Linked DNA regions of Magnetococcus sp. PR-3. Each later gene encodes a partner of the first gene's protein in a complex. Links are inferred from orthologs where the notes say so. Each region holds a gene or a part of one and is shown on either strand. Other genes may lie near its edges.

Region 1 (15,166 bases):
GCCATCACCGGTTGATCGTTGGTGATTAACCAATGTGCCGCCTGTTTCCAATCGTCCCGCCAGATCATCAAACTGATCCATATCATTGGCCCAAACAGCAACACAAGCTTGGCCAGGGTTTTATACCGGTGTGGCATAATAATTTAATAATAAAAAGCGTCGGTTAGGTGATGTCATTTTTTGTTCTCTCCCAAGTAGTTCCTGGTGCCATGTTACCCTGATTCACGCGTAGAAGGGGTAGAATATCTACAGCGTGTGGCATGGGTGACGTAATCAGGTTACATCCTTACGGGTCACGCTCAAGCATGGGGCGGGTCGGTCTGGTCGCCAAGGACTGCTTACAACCACGATCAAAGCCGGATTAAGCATAACAAGTGGGTGATCGGTGTCCTAGGTGTTTAGGGTAGGGTGTGTTGAACACAAGCGGTGCAGATTCAGTTTTTTAGATAGGGAAGGGGCCTTCCCTTGGAACGAGAGGATACCTTTGGGTTATGCAAGCAGATATTAAGGCCAAGCAATCATGGCAGGCTGATCTTTACGCCAATCACGGGGGGTATGTGGCTGAGCTGGGCAGGCCGCTGCTGGCGTTGCTTGGAGAGGTGAACGGAAAGAAGGTGCTTGATTTAGGGTGTGGTGATGGGGTGTTGGCGGCCCAGTTGATGGCGCAGGGCGCCCATGTGGTGGGGTTGGATAGCTCTTCAGAACTGCTTGAACAGGCTTCTAAAAAAGGGGTGAAGGTGGTTCAGGCCGATGGTCAGCATTTTACCCTGTCCCACGAGTTTGATGCTGTCTTGAGCAATGCGGCACTGCACTGGATGCCCCAAGCCGATGCTGTGTTGCGGTCGGTTCATGCGCATTTAAGATCAAAGGGTCGGTTTGTTGGGGAGTTTGGGGGCTATGGTAATGTGGCGGCGATTATAACGGCCATTAATGGTGTGCTGAAACAGCATAATCCTAACCATACCGCTCAGCACCCATGGTTCTTTCCCACCCCTGAAAACTACCGGCAGTTATTGGAAAAAGCAGGGTTTGTGGTCGAGAATATTCAGCTGACCCCACGGCCAACACCTTTGGGTGAAGGGATACGTGGATGGCTATCAACCTTTGCGGACCCTTTTTTGGCCTTAGCACCGGATATGGATCGTGATCACTTTTATGCCGAAGTGGAGGCTTTGCTTAAACCGTGTCTCATGGATACAAGCGGCAACTGGATGGCGGATTATGTGCGGTTGCGTTTTGTGGCACACCGAGCAACGTAGAAGTAAAGGCGTGGGCGTCGGCGTTATCACATTCGCCTCTAATAAGAAGAACCCCGCTTTGGGCAATGGGGACAAAGGGGTAGTCCTGGTAGCCTGCTGAAGGGGGGGGAACGCACCTGTACCGGTCAGGCTGGGGTGGTGATGTGGTATCAATTCAGGCGTTGTATCGGGTTTGGTCGATACAACGTTAGCCGCCATAACGTAAAATGGTATCAAGCAAGCTGCGTTTACTGATGGGCTTGGTTAAATAAGCATTGCAGCCTGCCTTAAGGGCGAGCTGCTCATCCTGCTCCAATGTGTGGGCGGTTAGGGCCACAATCGGGATATGGGGTGTGCCCATGGAACGTTCCCAGTTGCGAATTTGACGGGTGGCTTCCAGGCCATCCATCTGCGGCATTTGAATATCCATAAGGATGAGGTCGTAGTTTTTGCCAGACTGGATCTGGTCCAGTGCCTGCTGCCCGTCGGTGACTTGCTCAACGTGGTGGGGGGTTTGGCTTAAAAATGCGGTGATCACCAGCGCATTGGAGTCGATATCTTCCGCCAGCAGGATAGAGCATGCACAGGGGCTAGATGGGGCAGGTTGGGGTGGCTCGTTACCTGCTGTTGTCTCATTCTCTGCTTCGTATGTGAGCAGGGGTAGGGTGAAGTTGAAGACACTGCCCTGGCTTAGCTTGCTCTCTACCCAGATTTTACCCCCTGCACGGTCAACCAGCTTTTTACATAAACAGAGACCTAAACCCATACCGCCAAAAGCTCGGGTTTGGCTGCCGTCAACCTGGGTGAATGGGGCGAAAATGGTCTGTTGTTGCTCAGGGGGAATCCCCAAACCCGTGTCCCAGACTGAAAAATGTATATGACAGGGGGCTGTTAGTGAGATCTGTAAAATGACCTCACCTTGCTCGGTAAACTTAAGCGCGTTATCCAGCAGATGATCTAAAATCTGTTGCCAGCGTTTGGGGTCCCCCATCACCTGCTCGGGCACGGCTGGATCAATACGGTGGAAGAGTGTTAACCCTTTATCCATGGCGCGTGAAAGATGACGCTGAATACAGGTGTGTGCCAGTGTTTGCAGGTCGATCGGGTTGTAATACATAAGCATGGTACCCGACTCAATCTGGGTAAGGTCTAAAATATCCTCTATAAGAGCCAGCAGATCCATGCCGGATTGGTTAATGACCGCAAGCTGTGTTTTCTGTTTTTCATGCATGGATGAGTCTAGGAGTACATCGGTCATGCCCAAAATGGCATTTAAAGGGGTGCGAATTTCATGGCTCATCACCGCTAAAAAAGCACTCTTTGCACGGTTGGCCTGCTCCGCCTGTTTCCGGGCATCTTCAAGCTGCTGCTGGGTCTTAATGCGCTCGGTTACATCATGAATAATGGCATAGAGGTGCCTCTGGTTCTGGATGGTGATGGGGCCAGAGTACATTTCAATATGACGGGTCTGCCCGGATGCTAACCGATGCTGGCAGTGTAGGGGGGATTGGGTGCTGCGACTGGCTTGAGACATCTCCTGTTCTATACGTGTGGGGTGAGAGAGGCTTAGATCATAAATTCTTAGTTGGCATAGGGCAGCATGGCTATACCCATAAAAGTGCTGGGCACTGGGGTTGGCATCTTCAATCTGCCCATTTTTGGGGTTGATTAATAGCTCCACAGCTTGGCTACCTTCAAAGAGGGCACGGTAGCGGGATTCACTCTCCTGTGCGGTTTCCAAAGCTTGTTTTAACTGCTGGTGGGTTTGATGTAGGGCAACATGCATGCTGCGCAAAGATAAATGCCGCCATAGGGCCAAGAGTAAGGTTGTGGCCAACAGGACCAGGACACCCGCCCAAAGTATATGCTGGATATCATAGGTATCGTGGTGTGTTGGGGGGGCATAAATAAAAGCGTCGAGATCTAGGGAACGATCAACAATGCCTAATGTTTGATAGGTCTCGGCAATACGTTGAATGCGCTCTGGGTTGATGTGCCCCAATGTCACCATATCCGGGAGTATGAGCTGTCGTAGAGTTTGGGCTTCATAGGTTAACTGTTGTGTGGATTTTTTGCTGGCATAGCGCTTTTGGATAAGCTCGATCATCTCATCCACATGGTTAAACGCGTACTGCCAACCTTTGAGGGATGCCCGCCTAAAGGCTGCGACCTGTTTGGGGTTGTCTTTTAAAAATGCCTGTGTAGTGAAAAGGCTATCTCCATAGAAATCGACCCCATAATCAAAGGGTTTTAGCATGTCGACAGCGATATTTTTGCTGTTAAATATAAAGGGTTGGTTGGCCATGCTGCCATTGATGACATCGATCTCGCCAGAGATCAGTTTTTCATTGGCGCGCCAATCCTTGGATAGAATGAACAGCTTTTTGGGATCAATACCTTCCTGTCGGAACATGGCCAAAAACTCAGCCAGTTCACTCCGGTTCAGCATTATTTTTTTTCCAATTAAATCAGCTGGTTTTGTAATGTTTTGGTCGGCTTTAAACATAAGAGCGCGGGTTGAGTGCTGGATGATCACGCTTAATAAGACCAAGGGCTTGCCATCAATGCGTTTTTTAATGAGTTCGGAAGCCAGGATGCCAAACTCAGCCCGTCCACTCAGCACCTCTTGATCCACCTGGATCTGAGGGCCTCCTTGGCGGATTTCAACCTCTAGCCCCTCTTCACGATAAAACCCCTTCTCCAGTGCCGCGTAATAGCCTGCAAACTGAAACTGGTGAAACCATTTGAGCTGTAACACCACATTCTGCTTGGCTAAGGCTGAGGTGGGTATGATACCAATCAACGCCAGGACAAGCGTCATACAAGAGAAAAGGTATGGTATACGCATCGGCATGACAAATGCTGATCCTCTTCAGTCACAAAGTTCTGCATTGGTGTGTTCTACCTCAACCTGTTGGTCCTCAGATCCTTAGATTAGGAATAAAGGTATAAGTTCTAGCCGGTGGCTTACCTGGGCATGGAGAGCAGGTTGGGTGTCGGGTGTAAGGGGATGGATGATGAGAGGTGGAAGGCGAGGGAGGGATGAGCTAAGTGGGGGTATGCGGGTGGGTAAAAAAAAGGGTGTGTCCATGGGGACACACCCTTTTCTACGATAAAAAGCTTAACCGTATGGTTTAGCTGTTTAGCTGTTTAGCGACTTTTTCAATGCGATCCATAGCTTTAACCAGATCTTCCATGCTGGTGGCATAGGAGAGACGCAGGTAAGGGTCTAGACCAAAGGCCACACCTGGAACCACAGCTACGCCCTCAGCTTCCAGCATCCAGGAGGCCAATGCTACAGTATCTTTTAGGTCGGTGCCATCTGGTGCTTTTTTACCAACCAGGCCCGCAACATTGGGGTACACATAGAAAGCACCCTCTGGGGTCAGGCAGCTTACACCAGGCATGGCGTTAAGACGGCCAACCACATAGTCACGGCGCTCTTTAAAGGCTTTGAGCATAGGCTCAACACAATCCTGAGGTCCGGTGATCGCTTCCAAAGCGCCTTTCATGGCGAAAGAGGTTGCGTTGGAGGTGCTTTGCCCCTGGATCTTGGCCATGGCTTTAATGACATCTGCGGGACCGACGGCATAACCAATACGCCAACCGGTCATGGAGTAGGCTTTGGCCACACCATTAAGAATAACGGTGCGATCTTGCAGATCAGGTGCAACCTTGACCAGCGTGGCGAACTCAAAACCGTCATAGACAATTTTTTCATAGATGTCGTCACTGATCACCCAGACATGAGGATGCTTACGCAGAACCTCCGCAATGGCTTTCAGCTCGGCAATACTATAGGCATTGCCTGTGGGGTTGGAAGGGGAGTTGATCACCACAAATTTGGTGCGTGAGGTGATGGCACCTTCCAGCTCAGCTGGGGTTAGTTTAAAGCCATTGCTCTCTTGGGTGTTGACGATGACAGGCGTACCATCGGCCAGCAATGTCATGTCAGGGTAGGAGACCCAATAAGGGGCTGGAATGATAACCTCATCCCCTTCATTCAGCGTAGCTTGTGCCAAATTGAAGAAGGCTTGTTTACCACCCACGGTAACCACGGTGTTATCCGCAGTGTAGTCACAGCCTGTCTCATCCACATATTTTTTGGCGATGGCGGTGCGCAGCTCTGGCATGCCTGCAACGGCGACATATTTGGTGTAGCCTTCATTCAAGGCTTCGATAGCCGCTTGTTTAATGTGATCGGGCGTGTCAAAGTCGGGCTCGCCGGAACCGAGGCCAATAACATCACGTCCGGCTGCCTTAAGCTCTTTGGCCTTGGCAGTTACTGCCAATGTCGCAGAGGGTTTAACCTTGGCAACACGATTCGACAAAATACCCATGATTCACGAAACTCCTATACGTTATAAGAAGATGACCCGCCCTTTATACGCTTACTGTCATGCGCTTTCAACACCCATGTTGGTAACAGAAGTGGAGCTTTCCCATGCGTGCTGATCTTGCTCGCTTTGATCTGGTTTCTGAGTATGAACCCCAGGGGGATCAGCCACAGGCGATTGAACAGCTTGTGGATGGTTTGGAAGAAAACCTAAAAGATCAGGTTCTGCTTGGGGTTACCGGTTCTGGTAAGACCTTTACCATGGCCAATGTTATCGAGCGCTCTGGCCGCCCCGCAATCATTTTGGCCCACAACAAAACCCTGGCGGGGCAGTTGTATGGCGAGATGAAAGCCTTTTTTCCAAATAATGCGGTGGAATATTTTGTCTCTTATTATGACTACTACCAGCCTGAAGCCTATGTCCCCCGTACCGATACCTTCATTGAGAAGGATAGCTCCATCAATGAACAGATTGACCGTATGCGCCATGCTGCAACCCGTGCCCTGCTTACCCGGCGGGATGTCATCATTGTCGCGTCGGTCTCCTGTATTTACGGTTTAGGTTCGCCAGAGTCTTATGAAGCGATGTCTTTGGAGCTGGAGGTGGACCAGGAGATCGAGCAACGTGAGATCATTCGTAAGCTGGTGGCCATGCAGTATCAGCGCAATGATATCGATTTTCAGCGGGGTACTTTCCGGGTTCGGGGGGATACCCTTGAAATTTTTCCTGCCCATGAGGATGCCCGTGCGATCCGGGTTGAGCTGTTTGGGGATTTGGTGGATCGTATCAGTGAAGTCGATCCATTAACGGGGGAGAACTATGGCGCGGCGCCCAGTGCGGCATTTTTTCCGGCCAGTCACTATGTGACCCAGCGTTCCACCATCGTACAAGCTCTGGAGGGCATTAAAACAGAGCTTAAAAGTCGGTTGGAGGATTTCCACAAACATGGCCACTTACTGGAAGCCCAGCGTCTGGAAAACCGAACCCGCCAGGATCTGGAAATGTTGCAGGAGTTGGGTTACTGCACAGGTATTGAGAACTACAGCCGCTTTTTAACCGGACGCAAACCTGGCGCACCCCCGCCCACACTGTTTGAATATCTCCCTGAAGATGCGTTGCTGTTTGTGGATGAGAGTCATGTGACCATCTCACAGGTACGGGCAATGTATCGGGGGGACCGTTCACGAAAAAGCACCTTGGTGGAGTATGGGTTCCGTCTACCTTCGGCCATGGATAACCGTCCTTTACAATTTGAAGAGTGGGAGGATATGCGTCCCCACACCATTCATGTCTCCGCGACCCCAGCTCAATGGGAACTGGACCAGGCCGATGGACGGGTGGTTGAGCAGATTATTCGTCCTACGGGTCTGATCGATCCTGAGGTTGAAATACGGCCTGTGGAGCATCAAGTTGATGATCTGATCCATGAGATCAAAAAGGTTATTACCCATGGTCATCGTATTCTGGCCACCACCTTAACCAAGCGTATGGCGGAAGATTTAACCGACTATTTGGTGGATCTGGATATCAAAGTGCGTTATCTGCACTCGGATATCGATACCATTGAGCGTATGGAAATTATTCGTGATCTACGCTTGGGTGAGTTTGATGTGTTGATTGGTATTAACCTGTTACGGGAGGGGCTGGATATTCCTGAGGTGGGTTTGGTGGCGATCTTAGATGCTGATAAAGAGGGCTTTTTGCGTTCAGAAACCTCCTTGGTACAGACCATTGGCCGGGCGGCCCGAAACGTGGACGGTCGGGTCATCCTTTATGCCGATAAGCGAACCGGTTCAATCGAACGGGCGTTGGCGGAGACGGATCGGCGCCGGGCCATACAGATCCGCTACAATGAAGAGCATGGCATTATACCCCAGTCCGTTCGACGTGAGGTGTCGGATGTTATGGGAGAGATGATGGAGACGGGCTCGGCATCTGGTGCCAAAGGGCGGGGGAAAAAGGGGAAAGGTCAGGCCAAGTCCCAAGTGGATCGTATGCAACCCCTGGCTGGAAAAGCGTTGGAAAAACGCATTAAAGAGCTGGAAAAAGAGATGCATGATGCCGCTTCAGATCTGAACTTTGAACAGGCGGCTCTCTTCCGTGATCAAATCCTTGAACTGGAGAAAACGGCACTGCTGTAACGAAGGTACTGACCTATGGGGCCGATTAGGTGGGCTGAAGTCGCCGAGTTATGGGTCAAAATAGGGTGGTGACCTTAGCTCTGTTCGTTGGGCAGCATGCCGCCACGCTTCATGAAAACTTCTCCGGTTTTGGTATCAAAGAGTAGGGTGCGGCTCTGGCTGCCACCGACATCTGAGCTCACCAGATGCAGGCCTTCAAGGTTAAGAATATCCATGGCTGTCTGTATGTTGCGCAACCCAACCGTAATTAAGCTGGGGCCTGCTTTTTTATCAAACATATTGGAGCCGCCAAAAAGTTTGGCCTCCACATTTTCATCCTTAAAGCCCATCTCACGGAACAGTCGGATCATAAAGGTCAGGGTACTATCCATGTAGTGGGTGTCGTCATCCCGAAGTAGGGTTGCGGCATCCAGATCATGCCCACAGTTGGGTAACCGTGCATGGCAGATGGCCCCCATGGGGCGAGGACCCTTATGGTAAAGCGTGACAGAGACACAAGAGCCAAGAATGGTACGTACTTTTGCATGGCGAAAGCCGATAAAGAGCTCTCCTGGGCCTAGATTCATATCGCTGGATGGGCGTTTTTGCATGGGTTAGCCCTCGGCCCGAGCCAAAATGGTTTGGTACCGCTCGGTGAGATCCGGCAGTAAGGCGGCATCAAACAGCAGGTGGAGTTGGCCCTCCAGTTCAATGTTGGGCATGGTATACGCAATTTCCAAACAGAGACAGTTGTTGCTGGCTGGGCAGGCGAGCCCTTGGGCACCCAGGTCATGGTTCTCAAAACAGATACGTTCCTGGCGAACGGTTACCCCAAGCAGATCAGAGACACTCCCCATACAGGTTGAGACAAAAAGATCCATCACCGTACGGTAGACATCCCGGCTGGGTTCATCCAGCTCATGGGTGTTGGTCGCCTCACCATAGAGGCGGGCGATCAGCCGGTTCACCCGTTCGGGGCTGGCCAGTAGGGTGACCATGGTGGGGATAGAGTGGTTACCGAAATCAATTTGATAGTGAAACGCCAGTTGAACGGTAAAAGAGGACAGTTCTTCTGGGGTGTGGTGGGTTGCCGGTTGCTCTGGGCTGAGTAGCTTGGCATCTGAGATCTGAAAGAGAACTTCATCATCTACCATGCGACTCAGGGTGTCAGCCGAGCGGCCAATGCCGATATTGAACAGCTCTTTTAGTAGATCCAGCTCAAAGGTCCAGGAGGTTGCCATGGCCACCCTATTTGGTTGTGTATCACCATTTATGTCGCGAAGAGAAACGATCTGTTCACCATGACATATTTTCAGGGGTGGGTTAAAGCCTCTTTTTAAGCAACGGGCCGGTTGGCGTGGTTTCTTCATCGCTTATGACAGGTTGGTTGCTAGGGTTGAAGAATGCAGCCAACCATGTGGTGTTGTCTCTCTCGTTCCTCTATTGAGGTGAGGGGGTAAACTCCACACTTTATTCTACAGTCTTGGTGGTGGGTAAAGTGCTATTCATAGAGATATAGAAGTGTTAGTCTTTTTGACAGGTTCTGTTGTAGATAGGGCGGTTGTTGTTGGAGTAAAGCATCAAATACTTTGACGATTATGGCTATAAACTGCAAAAGGTATGTACGGAAAAAATGAGGTCTGGTAATCCGCATTCCAGCAGTATGGTGCTGGCCAAGCTGCGGCACGGTATGGGCCATATGTTGAAATGGTTCATACCGGTTTTGGTGCTCTTAGTGTGTGCCGAGGGTTCCATGGCCCGTGCCCGACCGTTAAGTAAAGCCAAGCAGGTCGAGTATAAAGTCAAAGCCGCTTATATCTATAATTTTCTTCGTTTTATTGACTTTCCCCACGCCAGCCTTAAAAAAGATGCCGAGCAGATCCAGATCTGTTTAATCGGTACAGACCCTTTTGGGCGCATGATTGACCCCATTGAGCGGCATAAGGCCAAAGGTAAGGCACTGAAGGTGGTGCGTGCAGAGGACCTGCAGCATCTTCAGCGATGTTCTGTGGTCTTTGTGGGGCGTTCTGGCCAGTGGCCTTTGCAGCAGGCCCTTACCACATTACGTCATTCGGGCATTCTAACTGTGAGTGATCAGCCCCGTTTTGCCGCCCAGGGTGGGGTCATTGGTTTTATTATCAAACGGGATAAGGTGCGTCTGCAGGTTAATTTGGATTCCGCCCGGCGCGAAGGGCTGAAAATAAGCGCCAAATTGCTGGAAATTGCAGATATTGTACGTGACTCCAGATCGGGAGGGGCACCATGAAGTCGCTCTCTACCCTGCCGATTAAATGGAAGCTGGTGGTCATGATCATGGCCGTGTCCCTACTGGGCCTGCTTATTTCAGGTGCTGCTTTTGTTGTGTTAAACAAGCAGGCCGTTGATCGGGCTATGACCGAAGAGCTGCGGGTGTTGGCCAAGGTTATTGGGGATCGAAGTACCGCCGCACTTGCTTTTGATGATCAGCGCCTGGGCCAGGAGAATTTGGCCGCACTGAGTGCAGAAAGCGCCATCTTAAGTGCGTGTCTGTATGGTTCTGATCAACGGACCTTCGCCCACTACTATCGGGATGCGCAAAACGCACCACGCTGTAACACCCTCTCTACAGTTGCGGGTGTTCATCACACCGATGTGAGTATAGAGGTGGTGCTGCCCATTGAAGTAGAGGGCACCCCTGTTGGGCGTATCGCCATCTACTCAGGTCTACAAAAACTACATGGGCAGTTTTTAAATCTGCTGATTGCAGCAGCCATTATTATTCTATTGACGGTTGTTGCGGCTTTTCCGCTCTCCTTTTTACTGCAAAGGTTGATTTCAGAACCGGCCTCCCAATTGGTGGATACCGCCAGCCGTATTGCCAAAGATCAAGATTACTCCTTACGGGTACCTCAACGTAGTGAAGATGAGTTTGGACGGTTGGCCGAAGCCTTTAACAGCATGGTGGCCACCATTGAAACTCAGGATCGCTCTTTGCGATTGGATCTGACCGAGCGCCAGCGTAATGAAAGAGAGCTACGGCACCTGCGTAATATGCTCTCTAACATTATTGACTCCATGCCCTCGATGTTGGTCGGGGTAGATCTGGAGGGTCGGGTTACCCAGTGGAACCATAAAGCGGCGGTGCTAACCGGGCGTCCCGCTGAGCAGGTGTTGGGTTTTCCCTTAAAAGAGGCTTTCCCGGAAATGATGGGAGAGTGGGATAAAATTAAACGGGCCATGGCGGAGAATGAGATTCAGAAGGACGCCAAGGTCGCTTGTCTCTTGGGCAAGGCACAACGTTTTTCCGATATTGTCATCTTTCCTTTGGTGGGGAGCCGTGTGCAGGGGGCGGTGATTCGGGTGGATGATGTGACCGACCGGGTGCAGATTGAAGAGATGATGATCCAGTCGGAAAAAATGCTCTCAGTGGGTGGGCTGGCTGCTGGCATGGCCCATGAGATTAATAATCCTCTGGCCGGTATTCTGCAGAATATTCAGGTGATGGAACTACGGCTTAACCCGGACTCTCCTCGCAATCAAAAAGTGGCCGCCCAGTGTGGTTTGGAAATGGACCCTCTAGACCACTACCTCAAGGAGCGTGGCGTGCCTGAAATGATGGCATCGGTGCTGGAGTCTGGTAAGCGGGCCGCCCGTATTGTGGAGAATATGCTCAGCTTTAGCCGCAAGAGTGAGTCTAGCTTTTATCCCCATAATTTGGCTGAACTGATGGACCAAACCATTGAGTTGGCGGCCAATGATTATGATCTGAAGAAGAAGTATGACTTCCGTAAAATTGAGATGGTCCGACACTATGCCGATGATCTGCCTGAGGTTCCCTGTGACGGCACTAAAATTCAGCAGGTGGTTTTGAATCTGCTAAAAAATGGTGCCCAAGCCATGGCCATGGCCGGTACCACCCAGGCCCCCTGTTTTACCTTGCGCCTTTATACGGAGAATCAATCGGTCTGTATTGAGGTGGAGGATAATGGACCCGGGATGGAAGAGTCGGTACGCAGCCGGGTGTTTGAACCCTTTTATACCACCAAAGAGGTGGGCGTAGGGACGGGGCTAGGGCTGTCGGTCTCCTACTTTATTATCACCGAAAACCATGGTGGTAGTATGTCGGTTGAGTCGGTCAAAGGGCAGGGGTCCTGCTTTATTGTACGTCTTCCACTGCCTGAGCCTGTGGGAGAGGGTGATGGATAAATGGGAAAATCGGCATGTGCTGGTGGTGGATGATGAAGCTTCTATCCGCTTTAGTTTGGCTGCCTTTCTTGAAGAGTATGATTTTCTGGTCACCACAGCACAGAGTGCTGAAGAGGCTTTGACCCTATGTGAAACCACACACTTTGCGGTGGCTGTGGTCGACCTGAGGTTGCCAGGGATCAATGGCGATCAGTTTATTATTCAGGCTCAAGAGCGCTGGCCCGTTATGCGGTTTATTATCCATACCGGTTCGGTGGATTATCAGCTTTCGGATGTCTTGCAGGGATTGGGCATGACCAAAAACCAGCTTTTTTTCAAGCCGCTTAATGATCTGCATGCCCTGGTTCAAGGGATTGAACCCTTATTGGAGAAGGCATAATGTCTCAGGAGCCTGAACAGGAACCTCTGGTTTTAACCATTGATGACGAAAAAGCGATTCGTATTAGCATTCGTATGTTCCTAGAAGAGTTTGGCTATCAGGTTATTGAGGCCACCAATGGCCAAGAGGGGTTGGAAGTTTTTGATCGCATGCAGCCGGATCTGGTGTTGGTGGACCTGCGTATGCCTGTGATGAATGGCTTACAGGTTTTGGCTGGTATACGGGAGCGTTCTCCCCAAACGCCTGTCGTGGTGATCTCAGGAACCGGTGCGGTGGGTGATGTGGTTGAAGCCTTAAGATTAGGGGCTTGGGACTACCTGCTTAAACCGATACAGGACATGATGGTTTTAGAACATACCGCCAGTACCGTTTTGGAGCGTGCGCGCCTGTTGCGGGAAAATCAGGAACATCACGCTCAGTTAAAGATAGAAGTTGCCCAACAGACCCAGGCGCTTAAAGCCGCCAATGACTCCCTAACCACACTCAATCAGCGACTGCAGGCTGTGGTTAAGTCGGCACACACCCTTTCAGCCTGTGATACGGTTTCCCATTTTGGTCAGCAAATGTTGATGGAGTTTAGTCAGCATATGCAGGTTAAAGGGGGGAGCTTTTATCGCATGAACGGGGATCAGTTGGTACGGGTGGCGGTGTTGGATGGCGCACATGCCCCCTCCAACCTACCCATGCCTAAGGGTAGAGATACGGTTTTTGGTCAGGCTTTATATGAGAAGCAGCCGGTTTTAATGGCCGATATCGGCCAACATCCGCAGGTAACAGGTAGTGGTTGGGCGGGATATGTCAACGGCTCTCTATTGGTTTTTCCGCTGCTTAATCGCAGCCATGAGGTGGTTGGTCTGGTCGCACTGCATGACAAAATAGATGCCCCATTTATCTCACAGGATATGGAGGTTGGATTATTGTTGGCCTCCTACAGTTGTGAGGTCATGCAGACCATCCGTCAGAAGGAGCAGGTGCAAGCCAGACAGCAGCAGTTTACCTCTCTAGCTGAAGCAGCCCAGGATGCCATTATCACGACCGATGATCAGGGGTTGATCACATTTTGGAACCGAGCGGCTCAAAATCTGTTTCATTATCGGGCTCAGGATGTTGTGGGGCAGCCTATTGAGCAACTGCTTGCAGCGGATCAGCAGGGGCATGCCAAGGCGCTGGCGGATGCCATTAACACAGCCCAAGGTGCCTTGTTGGACCATGTGGTTGAGATGCAAGGGGTGACAAAAATGGGGGTGGTTTTCCCCATGGCGCTCTCTCTGGCCACATGGTTGCAGGAGCAGCGTCGCTATTTCTCCGTCATGATCCGGGATATCACCCAGCGTAAACAGGCTGAAGAGAAATTATTGGCGGCTAAAGAGGCGGCAGATGCAGCCAATGAGGCCAAAAGCCAATTTTTAGCCGTGATGAGCCATGAGATGCGCACACCCCTTAATGCGGTTTTGGGAATGGGCGAAATGCTGGCACAGAGTACGCTTAACCCCAAGCAGCAGGAGTGGCTGAATATTCTGATTCGATCTGGCCAAGGTTTGCTGGCTCTGATTAGCGATATTCTGGATATGCGCACCATTGAAGCGGGTCGTATTACCCTAGATAGTCAGGGGGTTGTGCTTCAGCAGTTGGTTGATGAATCTCTGGAGGTCCAAGCGCATGGGGCTGGGGCTAAAGAGGTCGCTATAACCTCTATGTTGGATCCCCCCCTGCCCAAAACCATTTGTTGTGATTCAAAGCGGTTACGCCAGATCTTACTGAACTTGCTCGGTAATGCCATTAAGTTTACCGAGGCGGGGGGGACGGTTGCTTTATCTGTTAAGAACCAGGCCGGCTCAACCCTGCGTTTTGACGTGCAAGATAGTGGAATTGGTATTGCAGAAGAGCAGCAGAGTCAGATTTTCAACCCCTTTTTCCAGGTGGACAGCTCGATTACCCGCCAATATGGAGGGAGTGGTCTGGGTCTAGCCATTAGCCAGCAGTTGGTGCAGAGCATGGCGGGGCGCATCGGTGTGCAATCCACGCCGGGGGTGGGGAGTCAGTTTTGGTTTGAGATTCCGCTTCAAACACCCCCAGCAGGGCCTCAACTGGAGCCTGAACATACCCGGAAAATCACGGAAGTGGTGGCGCCAAAAACAAATCCTCTGCCCGGTCGATCCATCTTAATCGCTGAAGATGCGGAAGATAACCGTCTGCTTATCAAGGCATACTTTAAGGGCAGTGCGCATCAGATAACCCTTGTGGAGGATGGGCATGCGGCTTTTGAAGCATTTAAGCAGGCATCGTTTGATCTGGTCTTAATGGATATTCAAATGCCCGTCATGGACGGTTTGCAGGCCACGGAACAGATTCGTCATTGGGAGCAGCAGCAAGGGTGTGAGGCAACTCCCATTGTGGCGCTCACAGCGCATGCCATGCGTGGAGATGAACAACAGTCGTTATTGGCAGGGTGTGATGCCCATATTACCAAACCCATACGTAAGGCCACATTAATGCAAGTTGTTACCGAACAGTGTAAGGAATAAGGTATGCCATATATCCGTATTAATTGATGTTAGTTAACTGCTTGTGCGTTCTGAAAAAAATTGATTTTCACCAATGATTTGTGTGGTATAGTGGAGTCTACCTAGCGTGTTGTAATCTATGGGAGAGGGCTTTCATGGTGAGGCGCACCATCATACGGAGTACGGCAGCTGTCCTATTTATGGGATACTCCTCTGTACTGTTGGCATCACCAGCCCAGGAGGAGTTTGATCCTTTTGCACTCTCCCTCTCCGAACTGGCGGATGTGGCCATTGTGACCATTGCCACAGGTCTGCCGACGGCGTTGGCCGAATCCCCCGCTGTAACCAGTATTATTACTGCCGAAGAGATCCAGGCTATGGGGGCGACCCATCTGGATGAAGT
Region 2 (15,154 bases), on another replicon or contig:
GGCCGCATGGGCTGCAGCCAGCAGGGATTTGGAAGGAACACACCCGGTGTTCAGGCAATCCCCCCCCATCTTGCCTTTTTCGATCAGGAGAACATTGGCACCCATCTGAGCAGCCCCAGCCGCAACCGACAACCCCCCAGACCCTGCACCAATCACACAGATATCATACGGATAACGTGCCATGAATAGTCTCCTGACCTTACTTGAGCCTGAGGATGATCCGACACCTCCATGAAAGGTTAGAACCATCCAAAAAGAGCCAGACTTTATCAGCCCAGTTCTATATTAATGTGTCTCACCACCACCACTGGCATCATCCCCGCTGCCGCTATCCTCACTATGGTCTGCATCGCTGCCGCTGCTCTCTTCTTGCGCTGATTCATCCTCAAAATCATCCTCGACAGCATCCTCAAGATCATGCTCAAACCGATCATCATCCTGATCACGACGATCAGCTGAACCACCTGTTTGCTTGGTCTGTTCTGAAGATGCCATTCTTTTTTTCATCACCAGACCAAGGACCAGCAAACCCACCATACCGGTGATGATAAAGCCAAAAAACCACATAGCCGCGACTCTCAGATATTCAAAGAATTATTGATTCGATTGCCGATGTTTGACCATGGCTCGATATTTACGGAACTGCATCCACACCAGCCCCACCACAAAAACCAACAGGGCAATACCACTGAGTACGGCAAAGGCTACTTTGATAAAACCCATCGCATCCATTAGGCCAGTGCCCCCCCACAGGATGAACCACTACCGGCTGTGCACCCCAAACAGTGTTCGGCAATCACCACCCGTCGTTTAAGCAGATCCTCCACCGTTACTCCCCCTATCTGCTGGCTCCCAGGTAGATTAACCGGCATGTTGAGCGCTAGATTGAAGTCACAGTCAAACAGAGTTCCATCCCACCGTACACTCACCTGATGGCGGCACATTAACCCCTCGACAGTCGAGGGATTAAAGGACTCCCGCAGCAGCCCCCAATAAGCCTCTTCCTTACCTTCCCGACGCAGATCTGCACGGAAACGACCAATGGGCATATTGGTAATGGTAAGCAGGTTGCTAAAGCGAATACCAAAACGATCCCACAGCTGTTTTTTGTAATCTTGCTCCAACTGGCACTGAGCTGGGGGAAGAAAAGGACCACCGGGGTTGTAGACCAAATTCAGCGTACTGCCCCCCTCGACCCCATAACCAAGACCATTGAGTCGCTTCAAGGCGGTAATGGCCCCCTGGTACACCCCTTCACCCCGTTGGCGGTCTACATTCTCCTCCAGATAACAGGGCATGGAGCCTACCAGATCAACCCCTTGCTCTTGTAACCAAGGGGCCAGATCTTGCCACTGGGGTTCATTATGAATCACCAAATTGGTGCGCAACTGAACTGCCACATCCCGGGCACGCAGCGCTTTGATAAAAGGCTGGATATGGCTATTCATCTCCGGGGCACCACCGGTGATATCCACTTGCGTGCAGTTGGACTGTTCAACCAGCGCCAAAACATGCTGCATCACCGTCCAATCCATCTGCTCTTTACGGTTGGGGGCTGCTCCAACATGGCAATGGCTACATTGCAGGTTACAGGTCAACCCCACATTTACCTGGATCAGGTCCAGCGAGGCGACATCCATGGTTGGTGTACCGGTGTGCTGTTTCAATACCGTGGAGAAAACATTCATACCATGATTACTTTCTGTTCAATCGACATCATCAACCCTACCGGTGATGGATACTTAGTCGGATATAGCGGATGATTCTTACAAAATTTTTTCTAAGAGACCTTAATCTGGATCCAATCCAAGATCGCAGTTGGCAAGACCCGCTGCAAAGCAGCAAACAAATAGGTGGGGGTTGTCACCGGATAACGCCGCTTGGGTCGATCACTCTCCAGGGCGTGGATAACCCGCTTCAACACCGCTTCAGGCGGCAGCTTAAAGGGTACATGCTGGGCATCTTGCAAGCGGGGCAGTTGGGCATCATAAGCGGCCCGGTGCACACTACCCTGATGGTCAATCCATCGCTGAAAAGCCAATAAGGCATTGGCGTTAATACGACTATGGATCGGACCCGGCTCTACTAAGGATAGATAGATACCCGTCCCTTGTAGTTCCAAGCGCAATGTATCGGTCAGACCTTCCAGTGCAAATTTGGTCGCATTGTAGGCCCCACGGTATTTCAGTGCGGTAAAACCTAGGATAGAGCTGTTTTGGATAATACGTCCATAACCTTGGGCACGCATAATGGGGAGAACATGGGTGGTGAGTTCATGCCAACCAAAGAGGTTGGTTTCAAATGAGGCGGTCAGGCAGGCACGGCTAAGATCCTCTACCGCACCTGGTTGGGCATAGGCACCATTGTTAAACAGGCCATACAGCTCACCCTCTGTACGGTTGAGCACCGCTTGGAGTGAACCGGTAATACTCTCTGAATCGGTCAGGTCCAGTAAAAAGGACTCAAAGCCCTCTCCACGCAGCCGTGTGACATCCTGTTCCTGACGGGCCGTGGCAAAAACCCGATAACCCCGATCTTTCAGGCCATGGGCCACACAGGCACCAATACCGCTGGAACAACCCGTAATTAAGATCGGACGCTGCGCCCGATTGGCTGGGGGCATAGACATGGGGTCAGGCTCCTTTTCATCAATAAAGAAGCCCGAAGCATAGCAGAATCAGTGCACCGCTTCACTGCCTTGAAGCTCGTTAAGGATCTCTTGCACCATAGGGTCATCCACTTCAGGAACCAGATCCCAACGGGTGACCCGCTCGATCTCCTCTTTAAACAACTCCTCCATGAAGAGCCGGTCCAGATGCATTTTCATCTCCTCTTGGGTGATGATGGGCATGGGGGGACGCGCAGAGATGGCGGTTTGATCCTGTTTACTGATCTCTTCAACCGCTTGGGCTGGTGAAGGATCGAGCAGGGAATGGGTAACGGCAGGATTGTTAGACAGTGGCATGATCAACATAATTGGTACTCCCAGTTTTAAACGGTACCCGTTTTTTTTGCAGTTTCTGGTGATGCATCCCCTTTAATGGTTGTGACTGAACCGGGGCTTACACTACACTCACGGGGACCTTCTTATCTCTATCTATCGGCATTCAGCCCGGATCGCTTTAGCACAATGCTTAATTATCTCAACCGTCTTGGGGTTAACGAACATATCATCCTCTCTGCCATCGCCATTATCATTGGCGTAATGGTGGGCTATGGGGCGATCTTGTTTCGTACACTTATCGAAGGATTTCAGCACCTTTTCCTTGGAAGTGGTACCGAAAATGTTGGACAGCTGGTCGCTGGCCTAGAGTGGTGGCATGTGGTACTGGCCCCCATGATTGGTGGTGCCCTGGTTGGCCCTCTCGTCCATTTTTTCTTTCCGGGTTCTCGCGGGCATGGCGTACCAGAGGTGATGTCCTCGGTCGCGTTGCATGGCGCGAAAATGAATCTTAAGGATGGTGTGGGTAAAATGTTGGCCTGCTCCCTCTCTATTGGATCCGGCGGCTCGGTCGGCCGGGAAGGTCCTGTGGTACACCTGGGTGCGACCTTGGCTTCATGGTTTGGTGGCCGCCTGCGTATGTCGACCAAGCATATGCGTACCATGGTGGGCTGTGGGGCTGCTGCGGGTATTGCGGCATCGTTTAACGCCCCCATTGCTGGGGTGATGTTTGCGTTGGAGGTCATTTTAGCCGACTACGGTTTGGCAACCTTCTCTCCTATTGTACTTTCATCGGTTATTGCCACCGTTATTGCCCGACTGCACCTGGGCGATTTTCCGGCCTTTATCGTACCCCACTACACCCTGGTCTCGGCCTGGGAAATACCCGCTTATGTGGGTTTGGGGCTGGTGTGTGGTATTGCCGGTATTCTGTTTATGCACACCCTCTTTAAAACGGAGGATGTGATTGGCAAGATTAAAGCCCCCCGCTGGATCAAACCCATGTTTGGGGGTTTGGTTCTGGGTCTGATCGCACTGCAATTTCCTCAGATCATGGGTGTGGGCTACGACACCATGAACAAAGCCCTGTTGGAGCAGATGATCGGCCCCACCATGTTGATGCTGGTTTTTGTCAAGATTATGGCGACCTCCATTACCCTGGGCAGCGGCTTCTCTGGTGGTGTGTTCACCCCTAGTCTCTTTTTAGGGGCTATGGTGGGTGGGGCTTTTGGTACCTATGCCCATGCACTCTTCCCCGCGATTTCTGCAGGCCCCGGTGCCTATACTTTGGTTGGTATGGGGGCTATGGCTGCTGCTGTTTTGGGGGCACCCATTGCATCGATTTTGATTCTGTTTGAACTGACGGGTGACTACCGGATTATGCTGGCCTTAATGGTCGCTTCTATCGTGGCGACGCTGTTGATTAATCAGGTCTATCGGGACTCGGTATATACCAAGGCCCTGCGCCGAAAAAATATTGATCTATGGTCGGGGCGGGAGTCCGGCCTACTCAGACACATACCGGTTAGCGCCATTATGAAGCGCACCTTTGAGATGATCCCCGACAGTATGAATATTCGAGATCTCAAAGAAAAAATTCATCGAACGCGAGAAGAGAATTTTTTGGTGGTCAATGACCAAGGAGACCTTAAAGGCATTGTCTCTTTTCAGGATATCCGCGGTGTTGCCTTTGAAGAGGGGCTGGAAGATCTGGTCTTGGTGCGGGATATTGCAACCCGAGAATTAATCACCGTCACCCCCAGCGATAATCTATATGATGCCTTCCGCCGCATGGGTTCGGGCAACGTGGAACAGTTGCCGGTGGTCAGTGAGGATAACACCGCCCAGGTTCTGGGTATTATCACCAACCATGATGTGATCCAAGCCTATAACCATGCACTGCTGGAGCGGGAAGCAGAAATGATGGATAACCGTTAAACGGTTTACTCTTCTAGGCTTGCGTAACGGGTGTGACACTCGACCCATGATGCATGAAAAACGGATATACGATGGCTGGCACACGGCCTAACCCCTTTGTGCCAGCCATTTATGAAAGATCTGGTTAAAAAACCATCCAACGCTCATACCCTGGGTATACGGCCACCAAGGTCGATCCCCAGACCCTCCATCACATCTATTTCAAGGGTTTTGGATCTTGGCAACGATCCAAACGCACGAGTACCCCATGGATCATCCGATTTTGCAGAACCTTAACCAACCTCAGCTGGAAGCCGTTACCACCACGGAAGGACCCCTTATGGTCCTGGCTGGGGCTGGATCCGGTAAAACCCGCGTTTTGACCCGGCGCTTGGCCTGGATTATTCAAAATGAGCGGATTTCACCAGAAGAGGTCCTGGCGGTTACCTTTACCAATAAAGCCTCTAAAGAGATGCGGGAACGGGTACAGGAACTGCTGCAAAGTGATGCGCCAGGACAGGCTCACCGTTTTTGGATTGGTACCTTCCACGGTATGAGCGCCCGTATGCTCCGGCAGTTTGCCGACCGTTTGGGGTTTGGTCGAGATTTTACCATTCTCGACTCCAGTGATCAGGAACGCATGTTCAAACGGCTTTGTGAAGAGCTCAGTTTCTCTGACAAATATTGGACCCCCAAACGGCTGACCCATACCATTGGCCGCTGGAAAGATGATGGTATTCGCCCCCAAGATCTTACCGATCGGGAGATCCGCAAAGATTGGGAGCGGGATCGCATCCGCCAAATGTATGAACGGTATCAACAGGCCCTGCAACAGAACAACGCCATGGATTTTGGCGACCTATTGGTGCATTGCCTCAATCTTTGGGATCAAGAACCAGAAGTGCTCACACACTTCCAAAACCGCTTCCGCTATATCCTGGTGGATGAGTATCAGGACACCAACCATATCCAGTACCGCTGGATCAAAGCACTGGCAGGGGAACGCCATAACCTTTGTGTGGTGGGTGATGATGATCAATCCATCTACAGTTGGCGCGGGGCACGTATTGAGAATATTCTGAAATTTGAAGAGGATTTTCCTAAAACCAAAACCATTCGGTTGGAACAGAACTACCGTTCCACAGGGAATATTCTCAAAGCTGCTGGTGGGTTGATTAACCATAACCAGGGCCGTATGGAAAAAAGCCTTTGGACCGAAGATGCCCAAGGCGATACGATCCACTTTCTACGGGCAGAGAGTGGTGAGGATGAGGCCCGTTTTATTGCCTCAGAAATTCAAACACTCTGCCCCACCGGGGCCTATCAAAATGCGGCCATTCTCGTTCGTACATCCCGTCAAACCCGCTCTCTTGAAGAGGGACTCATGCGCTCAGGTATCCCCTATCAAGTTGTAGGGGGCTTACGCTTTTTGGACCGTGCAGAAGTACGGGATGCCTTGGCATATTTACGTGTGGTGGCGTCCAACCGGGATGATATTGCTTTTGAACGGGTGGTTAATGTTCCCAAACGGGGTATTGGTCCAGGCGCGTTACAATCCTTGCGGGAGATTGCGGCCCAGGAACAGTGCTCGTTATTAGATGCCGCCCGTTTCGCAGTGGACACCAAAGCCATACGCGGTACCGCCATTAAAGGACTCAGCGCTTTTATTAAAGTGATTGATGATGGCCGCAACCTGATCCATGAAGAGGTCACACCAGCCGAGATGCTGAATAAACTGTTGGCCTTTAGTGGCTACCGGGAGCATGTGCGGGATATGGAGAACGGTAGTGACCGTATTGATAACCTGGATGAACTGCGTAACGCGCTCTCCCGTACGGAGAGCTTACAGATGTTTTTGGAAGAGACCGCTCTCGCTACAGATATTCAGGACTCTGGCCCGGTTTCTGACCGAGTAGTGATCTCTACCTTGCATGCGGCTAAGGGGTTAGAGTTCCCTTGGGTCTTCCTGGTCGGAATGGAGGAAGATGTCATGCCCCATAAACTGGCCATGACTGAGCAGCCGGAAATTGGGTTGGAGGAGGAGAGACGTTTGGCTTATGTGGGCATTACCCGGGCCAAAAAGCGTCTTTACATCACCATGGCGCGCAAACGGTGGATGTACAACAAACCGGTGTTTCCCATCCCTTCCCGTTTTTTACAAGAGCTACCTCAGGATATTCTGGAAGATCGGGGTTTTGCGGTCAAAACCCGTCGGGGCGCTACGGGATCTTTGGCTGGTCTACCCGGGGGAATACCCAAAAAGCGCCCCAAATTTCCCATGCGCTGAGCCAATTTTGATTGAACATACCTAACCCCCACAGATCATAAACAGGTTTGCTTTACCAACGATCTGCGGGGAACAACGCCCTGACCAACACGGCAAGACAGAACGAGTATACTCTCCATGGCACATACACCCATCACCATTGTTGGCGCAGGTTTGGCTGGTTCTGAAGCAGCATGGCAACTGGCCCAACAAAATATACCCGTCCGTATTTATGAAATGCGACCAAACACCATGACACCAGCCCACCAGTCGGGAAACTGTGGTGAACTGGTCTGCTCCAACTCCTTACGGTCGGATGACCACACCAATAGTGCGGTAGGGGTACTGCACGAAGAGATGCGCCGGTTGGGTAGTCTGATTATGGATTGTGCCGATACCCACCGTGTACCGGCTGGCGGCGCCCTGGCGGTGGATCGTGATGCCTTTTCAGAAGCCATTACGGAAAAATTGGAACAGCACCCGCTGATTGAACTGGTACGTGAACAGGTCACCGTTCCTCCGGTTCATGAGGATAGCTATACCCTAATCACCAGCGGCCCCTTAACCAGTGGTGGACTGGCTGACTGGATTGAAGAACGGGTGGGCAAACGCATGGCTTTTTTTGATGCCATTGCCCCCATCGTTGCGCATGATTCCATTGATTTTAATAAAGCCTGGAAGCAATCCCGCTACGACAAAGGAAGCGGCAGTGACTACATCAACTGCGCCATGGATGAAGCGCAGTATAAAACCTTTATTCAAGCCCTTCTGGATGCTGAAAAAGTGGTCTTTAAAGAGTTTGAGGCCAATACACCCTACTTTGATGGATGTTTGCCCATTGAGGTGATGGCGGAACGTGGCTTCGAGACCTTGCGCTATGGACCCATGAAACCCGTGGGATTGACCAACCCCCATATGGAAGAGAAATCCTACGCCATTGTTCAACTTCGACAGGATAACAAGCTGGGTACACTGTGGAATATGGTGGGTTTTCAAACCAAACTCACATGGCCTGAGCAAAAACGTATTTTTTCAACCATTCCAGGGTTGGAAGAGGCCGATTTTGTCCGGTTGGGTGCTCTGCACCGCAACACCTTTATCAACAGTCCAGAGCTACTGACTGAATCCCTACAGCTTAAAAGCCAACCCAATATTCTTTTTGCTGGCCAGATTACTGGTGTGGAAGGGTATGTGGAGTCTACCGCATGTGGATTGATGGCTGGGCGGGTTATTGGCCATTTATTACGAGATGAAACCATTCAAATGCCACCTATTCTCACCGCGTTAGGTGCATTAATGAGTCATATTACCGGCGGCGCGGATGCCACACATTTTCAGCCGATGAACATTAACTTTGGTCTCTTCCCCAACTTTGAGCAACGCGTTCCAAAAAAGCAGCGTAAAGGGGCGTATGCACAGCGGGCCCTTGAACACATGGATGCTTGGATTGCTCAACAGAACGTAAAATAGAACCGCAGGACTCATGCCTATACATGGTGCAGGGTAGAGGCCACGTGTGTATGCCATTCCACCCTGCTGTGGCTGGACGGCTACCCACAGTGCTGTACGGGAGTAAGCAGCAAAGCGCCTGTATATGGCACGCTACGCCCCCAACATGGCAAACCCGGCAGGATCAACCCCCCCCCGCGATCCATCTCTTCAAACGCTTCATCAAAACATGCTTGAGCCAATATCTTTCAAACGCACGGAATGTGCCTTTTTCGAATGAACTGGAAGGTCTGGCGCTCTATGGCTGCCGCAATAGCATGCTCAAAACAACAATTAGAATTTGTGTACGGTATATCAGACGGATAATGGGAAAAACCATCTAACTTTTAGAGTCGTATGTTTTATGCTCTTCTTTAAGTTAAAAACGTTTCTTAGCAAAGCTATTCATCACAACAAAGAACACCATATACACAAAAATGGTGTAACCAAGCATGGTACCAAAATTACCTAAGAGTTTACCCCATGAGGCTTCATATCGCCCTAGGGCCGTCCAACCCAGTGCCAGAATAAACATAATTTTAAAGTAGTAATCACGCACAGTTCGAACAATAACTTGGAAAATAATACCAACAATAACCCCAAAGATAAATAAGGGCACAAACATGAGTGGAACACCAAAATCCACATAAGATTCGGTAATATAGCTAAATGCATGATTGGTTCGGTTACCATACCCCCCAGCAACCATAACACCTGCATATTTGCGTACTTTAAAGCTCTCTGAAAACAGAATGGGTTTGTCTGGGAAGAAAATCCGAGGCATAAAGATATGTTTCAACGCCCCAAAAATAAGCCCTCCATTTTCATGTGGAATGATGGACGGCACCCGTTCTACCACAAGGCTGGAATAATAAATTTCCCACATTCGGTTACCAAACGCAGCACTGGTCTCTTTAACTTCACTATCCGAGTGCCAGTTTGAAATAAGGTTACCAAGGACCGAGAGCTTATCAAGCTGTGTGTCAGAACCTGAAGACTGGTAGGACAGATAGTAGCGCCAATCACTTTTAATACCTGTCCAAATTGTGCCGACAGCTGTTGTCAATGCAATAAGGAATACCATCTGCAAAATCAACTGGTTCTGGAACTTTGAGCGTCTTGCTCCAATCATCGTATCAATAATAGCCACAAAGAACATAATCAAAGAAATACGGAAATCTGCAAAGAAGTTGGTCGCATTCCAGATCACTTCAATAAAAACAATCAACCAAACCCATAAATACTTTCTTTGTTCTAAAAGGCCCAGAAGAATCAGGTAAAGAACGCCAATTTTTAAACTGACAATCGCAACAACAGGCTGCGTCAATACAGGGACTGACCAAGCCAGTGAGATAATGATATTCTTAAAATATAAAATGAAAAAATTGAAGTATATTAGCAACTTAAATGACAAGAAGCTTTGTGGGTTTTTCTCCCATAATGAGCGTTTTTTGGAACCGATTGCCATTCCTCTATTAATACCTAACGAGAGGAAGACCAAACTGGCTAAGCCAATCATCACATAGGGGGCATAATCAACTTGTACAGAACGCAGCTCAATGCCTGTCAGGGGCATATAAAACAGGCCAAACGTAATTTGCAGCCACTGGAATGAAATGGCCAAAGGAAGAACGATTAGCCCTGGAACCCCTCGATAGGGCACAAACATCCAGATCAAGCCTAACGCCCACATACTAAATAGGGGTAGGAGTGACTCTCCCAAGGCTGAGAACAGTAGGCCTGTAAATGTAAAGATCAGCAAAAACAAGGCGAAAAACCTCTTACACAATCATTACAGGGCATAACATTTTTCAATCCTAACGTTCGCGTACATCTTGTATTTTTTCACCTATTCTGTTGATGACCATACCTTAGGGTGAGCATTGAATATTATGGGAATGAATGAATAATGGATGCAAGGGTACGTCACGCCATGCGGTAGAACTAAGCTCGCAACGTATCCTTTTAATAAGATGCAACATTGAAACCAAAGTGTTGGCAACCTATGATTCCACCAAAAAGCCAGTGGCATAGTATTTGTTTACATGATCCTGATGTGATATGAATCAATAGCGTACAAGCCTATAATCGAATTATTTTATCTTCTATCTATTATATGAATAACCTGATCTTGTTATTTAGTTAGGTAAAGTTAAATGATATAGAGCTATAACAGAATGATGGATTGTTTCTGGTGTATCAATAAATCACTTTATACGCACAACTATCCTGATATCACTTCTTGGAAAAGTATAATGGATACTCTCCCCACAGAGCGACCTATTCTTGTGTTAATGGGTTTTAATGTCATTGTTTCTGGTGCTGAAAAAATGATTTTTCGTACCATTCAGGCATTAACCTCATCTGGCATGCCGGTTCATGTCATCTTGAATAATTGGAAGCATGATACCATGGATACTGCCATTGAAGAGGCGGGTGGAACATGGCAGGAGGGTCCATATAATTTCCGACTTAGGCGAATTTATCCCAAAGTCAGTGATTATTTTAAACTCTTTTTTTATTTACTCAGACTTAACTTTTTTTTGCTTCAACAGCTTCTCAAACATCGCCCTAGATCTATTCTTATGAGTAATATCGCAGACGCAACAGCGGCATTACCCGTACTTGTGCTCGCAAAAATTTTAGGCATACAACTGATCCTGCGGAGTGATAATGTCCCGTTTGGCAAACGTTTTTACCAATTATACTGGAAATATGTTCTTGCTAAAATAATGGATAAGGTGATCGGCGTATCTCAATTTTGTTTAAACCGTTTACATCAGGTCGGGGTACCTACCGATAAGTCGGTGTTAATTTATAATGTACTCGTGGATGACCGCTTTAAATCAACATTCAAACAACCTCATAAAAACACCACGCTGGAAATTTTATATGTCGGACAAATTCTTAAAGATAAAGGCGTGTATACGGTCATTCATGCCGTTATGCACCTTCTTAAGCAAGGGTATCCACTGCATTTAACCCTGGCAGGTCGTATTCCTGATTGGCCACAAAGCCATGTGGATGCCTATAAGATGATGCGCGACACGGTCACTCAAGCAGGCTTTGATCAACAGATTCAATTCATTGGTGCATCCGATAACATTGCCCAATTGATGGCACAAAGTGACCTTCTGCTTACAGCCCCAACGAATGAAGAAGCGTTTGGGTTGGTGTATCTTGAGGCCATGGCACTGGGCTTACCGGTGGTCACATTTAACCGGGGGGCCATTACTGAGATTGTGCGACATGATGAAACAGGGTGGATTTGTACCGAGGAAAGCTTAGAGAGCCTTATTGAAGGCACACGTTATGTCCTGGATCATCCAGATCGTCGCCAGTATTACAGTGAACAGGCCAGACATATTTTTACCTGCTCGGACCACCCTTTTTCAGAAACACGTTTTCAGATCGATACTTACCAACTTTTCACAAAGCCATAACACCGCATGATTGCCGACCAACACTGAACCTTTACGCTGTAGAATGCACATTACCCAGCATACAGAGTATACTGCTAGCTGCTACTAAGCGGGGCTCAGCGGGCCATTACACTTCCAGAAATTTAGGGAAAGTCGTTAAATTCCGGCACCCACCATTTTCAATCACAACCACATCCTCTAATCGTACCCCACCCCACTCTGGATAATAGAGACCAGGCTCCACCGTTACAACATGGCCAGCCTCCATGGTCATATCACGAATAGATATGCGTGGCACTTCATGAATCTCCAACCCTAGGCCATGCCCTGTACCATGAAAAAAGCCCCGCTGTTTGCCATCCTCTCCTGGCCCGGTTGGAAAACCTTGTTCGGTAAACGCGTTGGTAATCGCCTCATGCACAGCTTTACCAGAAACCCCGGCGCAGAGCATAGAAAAGGCAAGATCCTGGGCTTGACGTACACATGACCACGCTTTTTTCAACACATCTGGAGCTTGGCCCCGACAGACGGTACGGGTCATATCCCCCCAATAGCCACTCGTTTCATGACGGGGGAAGACATCCATAATGATCGGTTGATGGGCGGGTAGCGGGCCAAACCCCTCTTCATGAGGGTCAGAGCCTTGTACACCACCAGAAACAATGGTGTGATGCGGCATAGCACCATGTTTTACCAGCGTGGCATTGATCTTAGCTCTTACCTTTTCAGACGTTAACGGCTCCCCTTTATGGTAGAGCCAACCATCATCACCAATCTCCGCCATATGAATAAGATCGACACCAGCCTGCATGCCTTTGCCCGTTATTTCTAGCGCTTTTTCAATGGCCGCAACTTCATCATCCCGTTTTAAAGCCCGCTCAGGCCAAAATGAGCCCATAACAGGCTTAACACCAACCCCTTCATGGCGTAACACATCCGCAATTGCTAGAGGAAAGTCCCAAGGGGTGGTTACATCTCCGATGGAGAGCTTTTTAAGAAACGCAGCAACAAGATCCCCTTCACTGGGCTGGCCCTCTGCGTGAATCTCATTATAAAAAGCCCGTACATCGGCCAAATCATGAATATGATCAACATTGGCACTACGACGTGCTCGGTCGATCTCAAGGGCAGAGACGACAATATGGCTTTTGCCCTGGGGGCCCCCTTCTTGAACAAAAAGAAAAGGGTCTGGGGCAAAAAAACCCGTAGCATAGAAGAGATCAGCACTGCTTTCACTATCAGCATAGATCAATCTGGCGGGGTAGGCTTCCATGGCATCACCAAGTTTTCTGGTTAAACGTAACGTTTTAAAAATTCTATCGAATGGACACAATCTCTCATTATTGCAAGGCCTCAAACCTCTCACCGTACTCAAACGCAACAACAGAGCAAAAGCACCATAGGTGGTTATGGGAGACACTAACCTTTATAGACCTAAAGCAGGGGGGAAGCGAGGCCAAGCGAGATAGAGGAGAAAATGAAATGCATTCTGCAGACGTTGATCGACCAACTCTTATAAAAAAAGCCTGGGAAGGCTCAGCCGCTTCCCAGGCTATATATCTTCTACATGTCAAACGGTTTAGGCTCGCTTGAGTATTTCAGCAACAAGCTTTTCAATGCCTTCACCAGCCTCAGCAATCGAGGCCGCACACATATAGGCTGCGGTAGAAACAATATTGTTTTGTTCATCAATCACAATTTGCTTTGCACCTGTTTCAACATGCTCATTACCCATCGCTCGGATGGCTCCAGCGGTACCTTCATCATTACCAATGGTCAACTTAACACCCCGGTCTGCCAAAATTTTAGAGATGACGGCAGGGGTAATACAGATCGCACCAATGGGTTTTTTAGCATCGTACATGGCATTGACCAGTGACGCTAAATCTTCATCAACCGTGGCATCTGGGCCATCAAAGGCAACGGTTGAAAGGTTTTTTGCCATCCCAAAACCACCAGGAATGATTAACGCATCCAGTTCAGAGATCTGCACTTCAGCAATGGTCTTAACATCACCACGGGCAATACGGGCGGCCTCTACCCGTACATTACGAGTCTCGGCCATTTCATCACCTGTTAAATGATTCACCACATGGTGTTGATCTTTGTCTGGTGCCATACAGACCACTTTGATACCGGCTTTGTCCAAAAAATAGAGTGTCAATGTAGCTTCATGGATCTCAGCACCGTCATAGACACCACAACCAGACAAAACCACGCCAATGCGCTTAGCCATTAACTACTCTCCTGCAGGTCAAATTCAGTTTATCACAATAAAAAAAGTGCCCCCTTATGTAAGGTGCACTTTTTTTTATAAAGAACTTAAGACTTGGGTTTGGCGCTAAAGCGGCTATCGTCAGCATCTCGTGGAAGGCCAAAGAAGTTATGATACTTCTTACCTGTAAAAAGCTTCCACTTTTTGAAATAACGCTCTGAATGACCCCGCTTAAGGCCAATGACCATGGCTTTGAAAGAAAAAAGGGCAAGGGCAGCGATCAGCACAAAATTCAGGATTTCCATCATGCGTCCTTAACAGCTATTGAGCATTTGCATGGGTATTGTGTTTGTAAACCTGTCTATCCTACACAAGTCGTTTCCGTTTGCAAAACGACAATGGCGTGAATTGAAAGATATAACCGATTTTTTCTGTTTCATTCGGTCAATGGAACCACGGATAGGCTTATAGACCCTACCGATACTGCATTATAGACCTAATCAACCCATATCCGATCTTACTTTACCTTCACAAGATCATGGATATTGGCCATGTAAGTCACGAAGCAGCATATGGTTCGACCGTTCCTCTGTCTTGGGTCAATACGAGACAGCAGGTACTAAACGCTTACCATGGGTACTTCACGGAGAGTGTACTATCCTCAAAATTTACAGAGATCTAGACTATGATTAAGGTATGAAGATCTAAAGAGACAACAGACACAATCCGATCTTAAGTGTAGAACATTATTTTGATCTTTTTCTTAACCCCATAGGTATGTTTTTCAAACATTAGATAAAACAATACACTTACCCCTAAACAGATAGCAGAAACACCTACAAAAGTGAGAATGGATATAAAATTCACGGTTGATGCATTGGGGATCCACTTTTTAAAAATTAATA

What was found.
Region 2: the proteins of uvrB (region 1) and V5T57_RS01795 are in contact, whole or in part, in a crystal structure (PDB 7EGT), measured with the Thermus thermophilus proteins. The link is inferred for Magnetococcus sp. PR-3 from one-to-one orthologs. Residues at the interface, in WP_096411307.1 of Thermus thermophilus: Glu23, Leu25, Arg26, Asp27, Gly28, Glu29, Arg30, Phe31, Arg55, Glu326, Asp327, Phe328, Glu379, Ser382, Gln383, His398, Gly400, Arg401; in WP_096412145.1 of Thermus thermophilus: His654, Arg656, Phe657, Gln666, Asp668, Glu669, Lys680, Arg681, Leu682, Ser683, Lys685, Tyr686, Ala687.

Annotation. Positions count from the first base shown.
Region 1 is NZ_JBAHUQ010000004.1:73,654-88,819, forward strand. The notes cover bases 5,295-8,199. They hold uvrB (excinuclease ABC subunit UvrB), read left to right. Parts: upstream 5,295-5,682; coding sequence 5,683-7,716; downstream 7,717-8,199. Other genes in these bases: V5T57_RS04335 (pyridoxal phosphate-dependent aminotransferase), read right to left, coding at 5,295-5,578; V5T57_RS04345 (chemotaxis protein CheD), read right to left, coding at 7,791-8,199. Also shown: V5T57_RS04320 (YdcF family protein), read right to left, coding at 1-68; V5T57_RS04325 (class I SAM-dependent methyltransferase), read left to right, coding at 492-1,259; V5T57_RS04330 (ABC transporter substrate-binding protein), read right to left, coding at 1,447-4,092; more of V5T57_RS04335, read right to left, coding at 4,373-5,294; more of V5T57_RS04345, read right to left, coding at 8,200-8,306; V5T57_RS04350 (hypothetical protein), read right to left, coding at 8,310-8,936; V5T57_RS04355 (TOL_0243 family YfiR-like periplasmic protein), read left to right, coding at 9,329-9,961; V5T57_RS04360 (ATP-binding protein), read left to right, coding at 9,958-11,880; V5T57_RS04365 (response regulator), read left to right, coding at 11,873-12,259; V5T57_RS04370 (response regulator), read left to right, coding at 12,259-14,784; V5T57_RS04375 (TonB-dependent receptor plug domain-containing protein), read left to right, coding at 14,919-15,166. UniProt on the Escherichia coli protein: The UvrABC repair system catalyzes the recognition and processing of DNA lesions. A damage recognition complex composed of 2 UvrA and 2 UvrB subunits scans DNA for abnormalities.
Region 2 is NZ_JBAHUQ010000002.1:28,005-43,158, forward strand. What follows is about bases 4,743-7,635. They hold V5T57_RS01795 (ATP-dependent helicase), read left to right. Parts: upstream 4,743-5,126; coding sequence 5,127-7,145; downstream 7,146-7,635. Other genes in these bases: V5T57_RS01790 (chloride channel protein), read left to right, coding at 4,743-4,879; trmFO (methylenetetrahydrofolate--tRNA-(uracil(54)-C(5))-methyltransferase (FADH(2)-oxidizing) TrmFO), read left to right, coding at 7,263-7,635. Outside these bases: V5T57_RS01760 (dihydrolipoyl dehydrogenase family protein), read right to left, coding at 1-183; V5T57_RS01765 (hypothetical protein), read right to left, coding at 286-567; V5T57_RS01770 (hypothetical protein), read right to left, coding at 595-732; arsenosugar biosynthesis radical SAM (seleno)protein ArsS, read right to left, coding at 732-1,688; V5T57_RS01780 (SDR family oxidoreductase), read right to left, coding at 1,781-2,629; V5T57_RS01785 (hypothetical protein), read right to left, coding at 2,678-2,974; more of V5T57_RS01790, read left to right, coding at 3,131-4,742; more of trmFO, read left to right, coding at 7,636-8,594; V5T57_RS01805 (hypothetical protein), read right to left, coding at 8,992-10,380; V5T57_RS01810 (glycosyltransferase family 4 protein), read left to right, coding at 10,790-12,055; V5T57_RS01815 (M24 family metallopeptidase), read right to left, coding at 12,162-13,307; isoprenoid biosynthesis glyoxalase ElbB, read right to left, coding at 13,614-14,270; V5T57_RS01825 (hypothetical protein), read right to left, coding at 14,357-14,557; V5T57_RS01830 (acyltransferase family protein), read right to left, coding at 14,982-15,154. UniProt on the Escherichia coli protein: A helicase with DNA-dependent ATPase activity. Unwinds DNA duplexes with 3'-5' polarity. Translocates on single-stranded DNA with 3'-5' polarity. Initiates unwinding more efficiently from a nicked substrate than double-stranded DNA.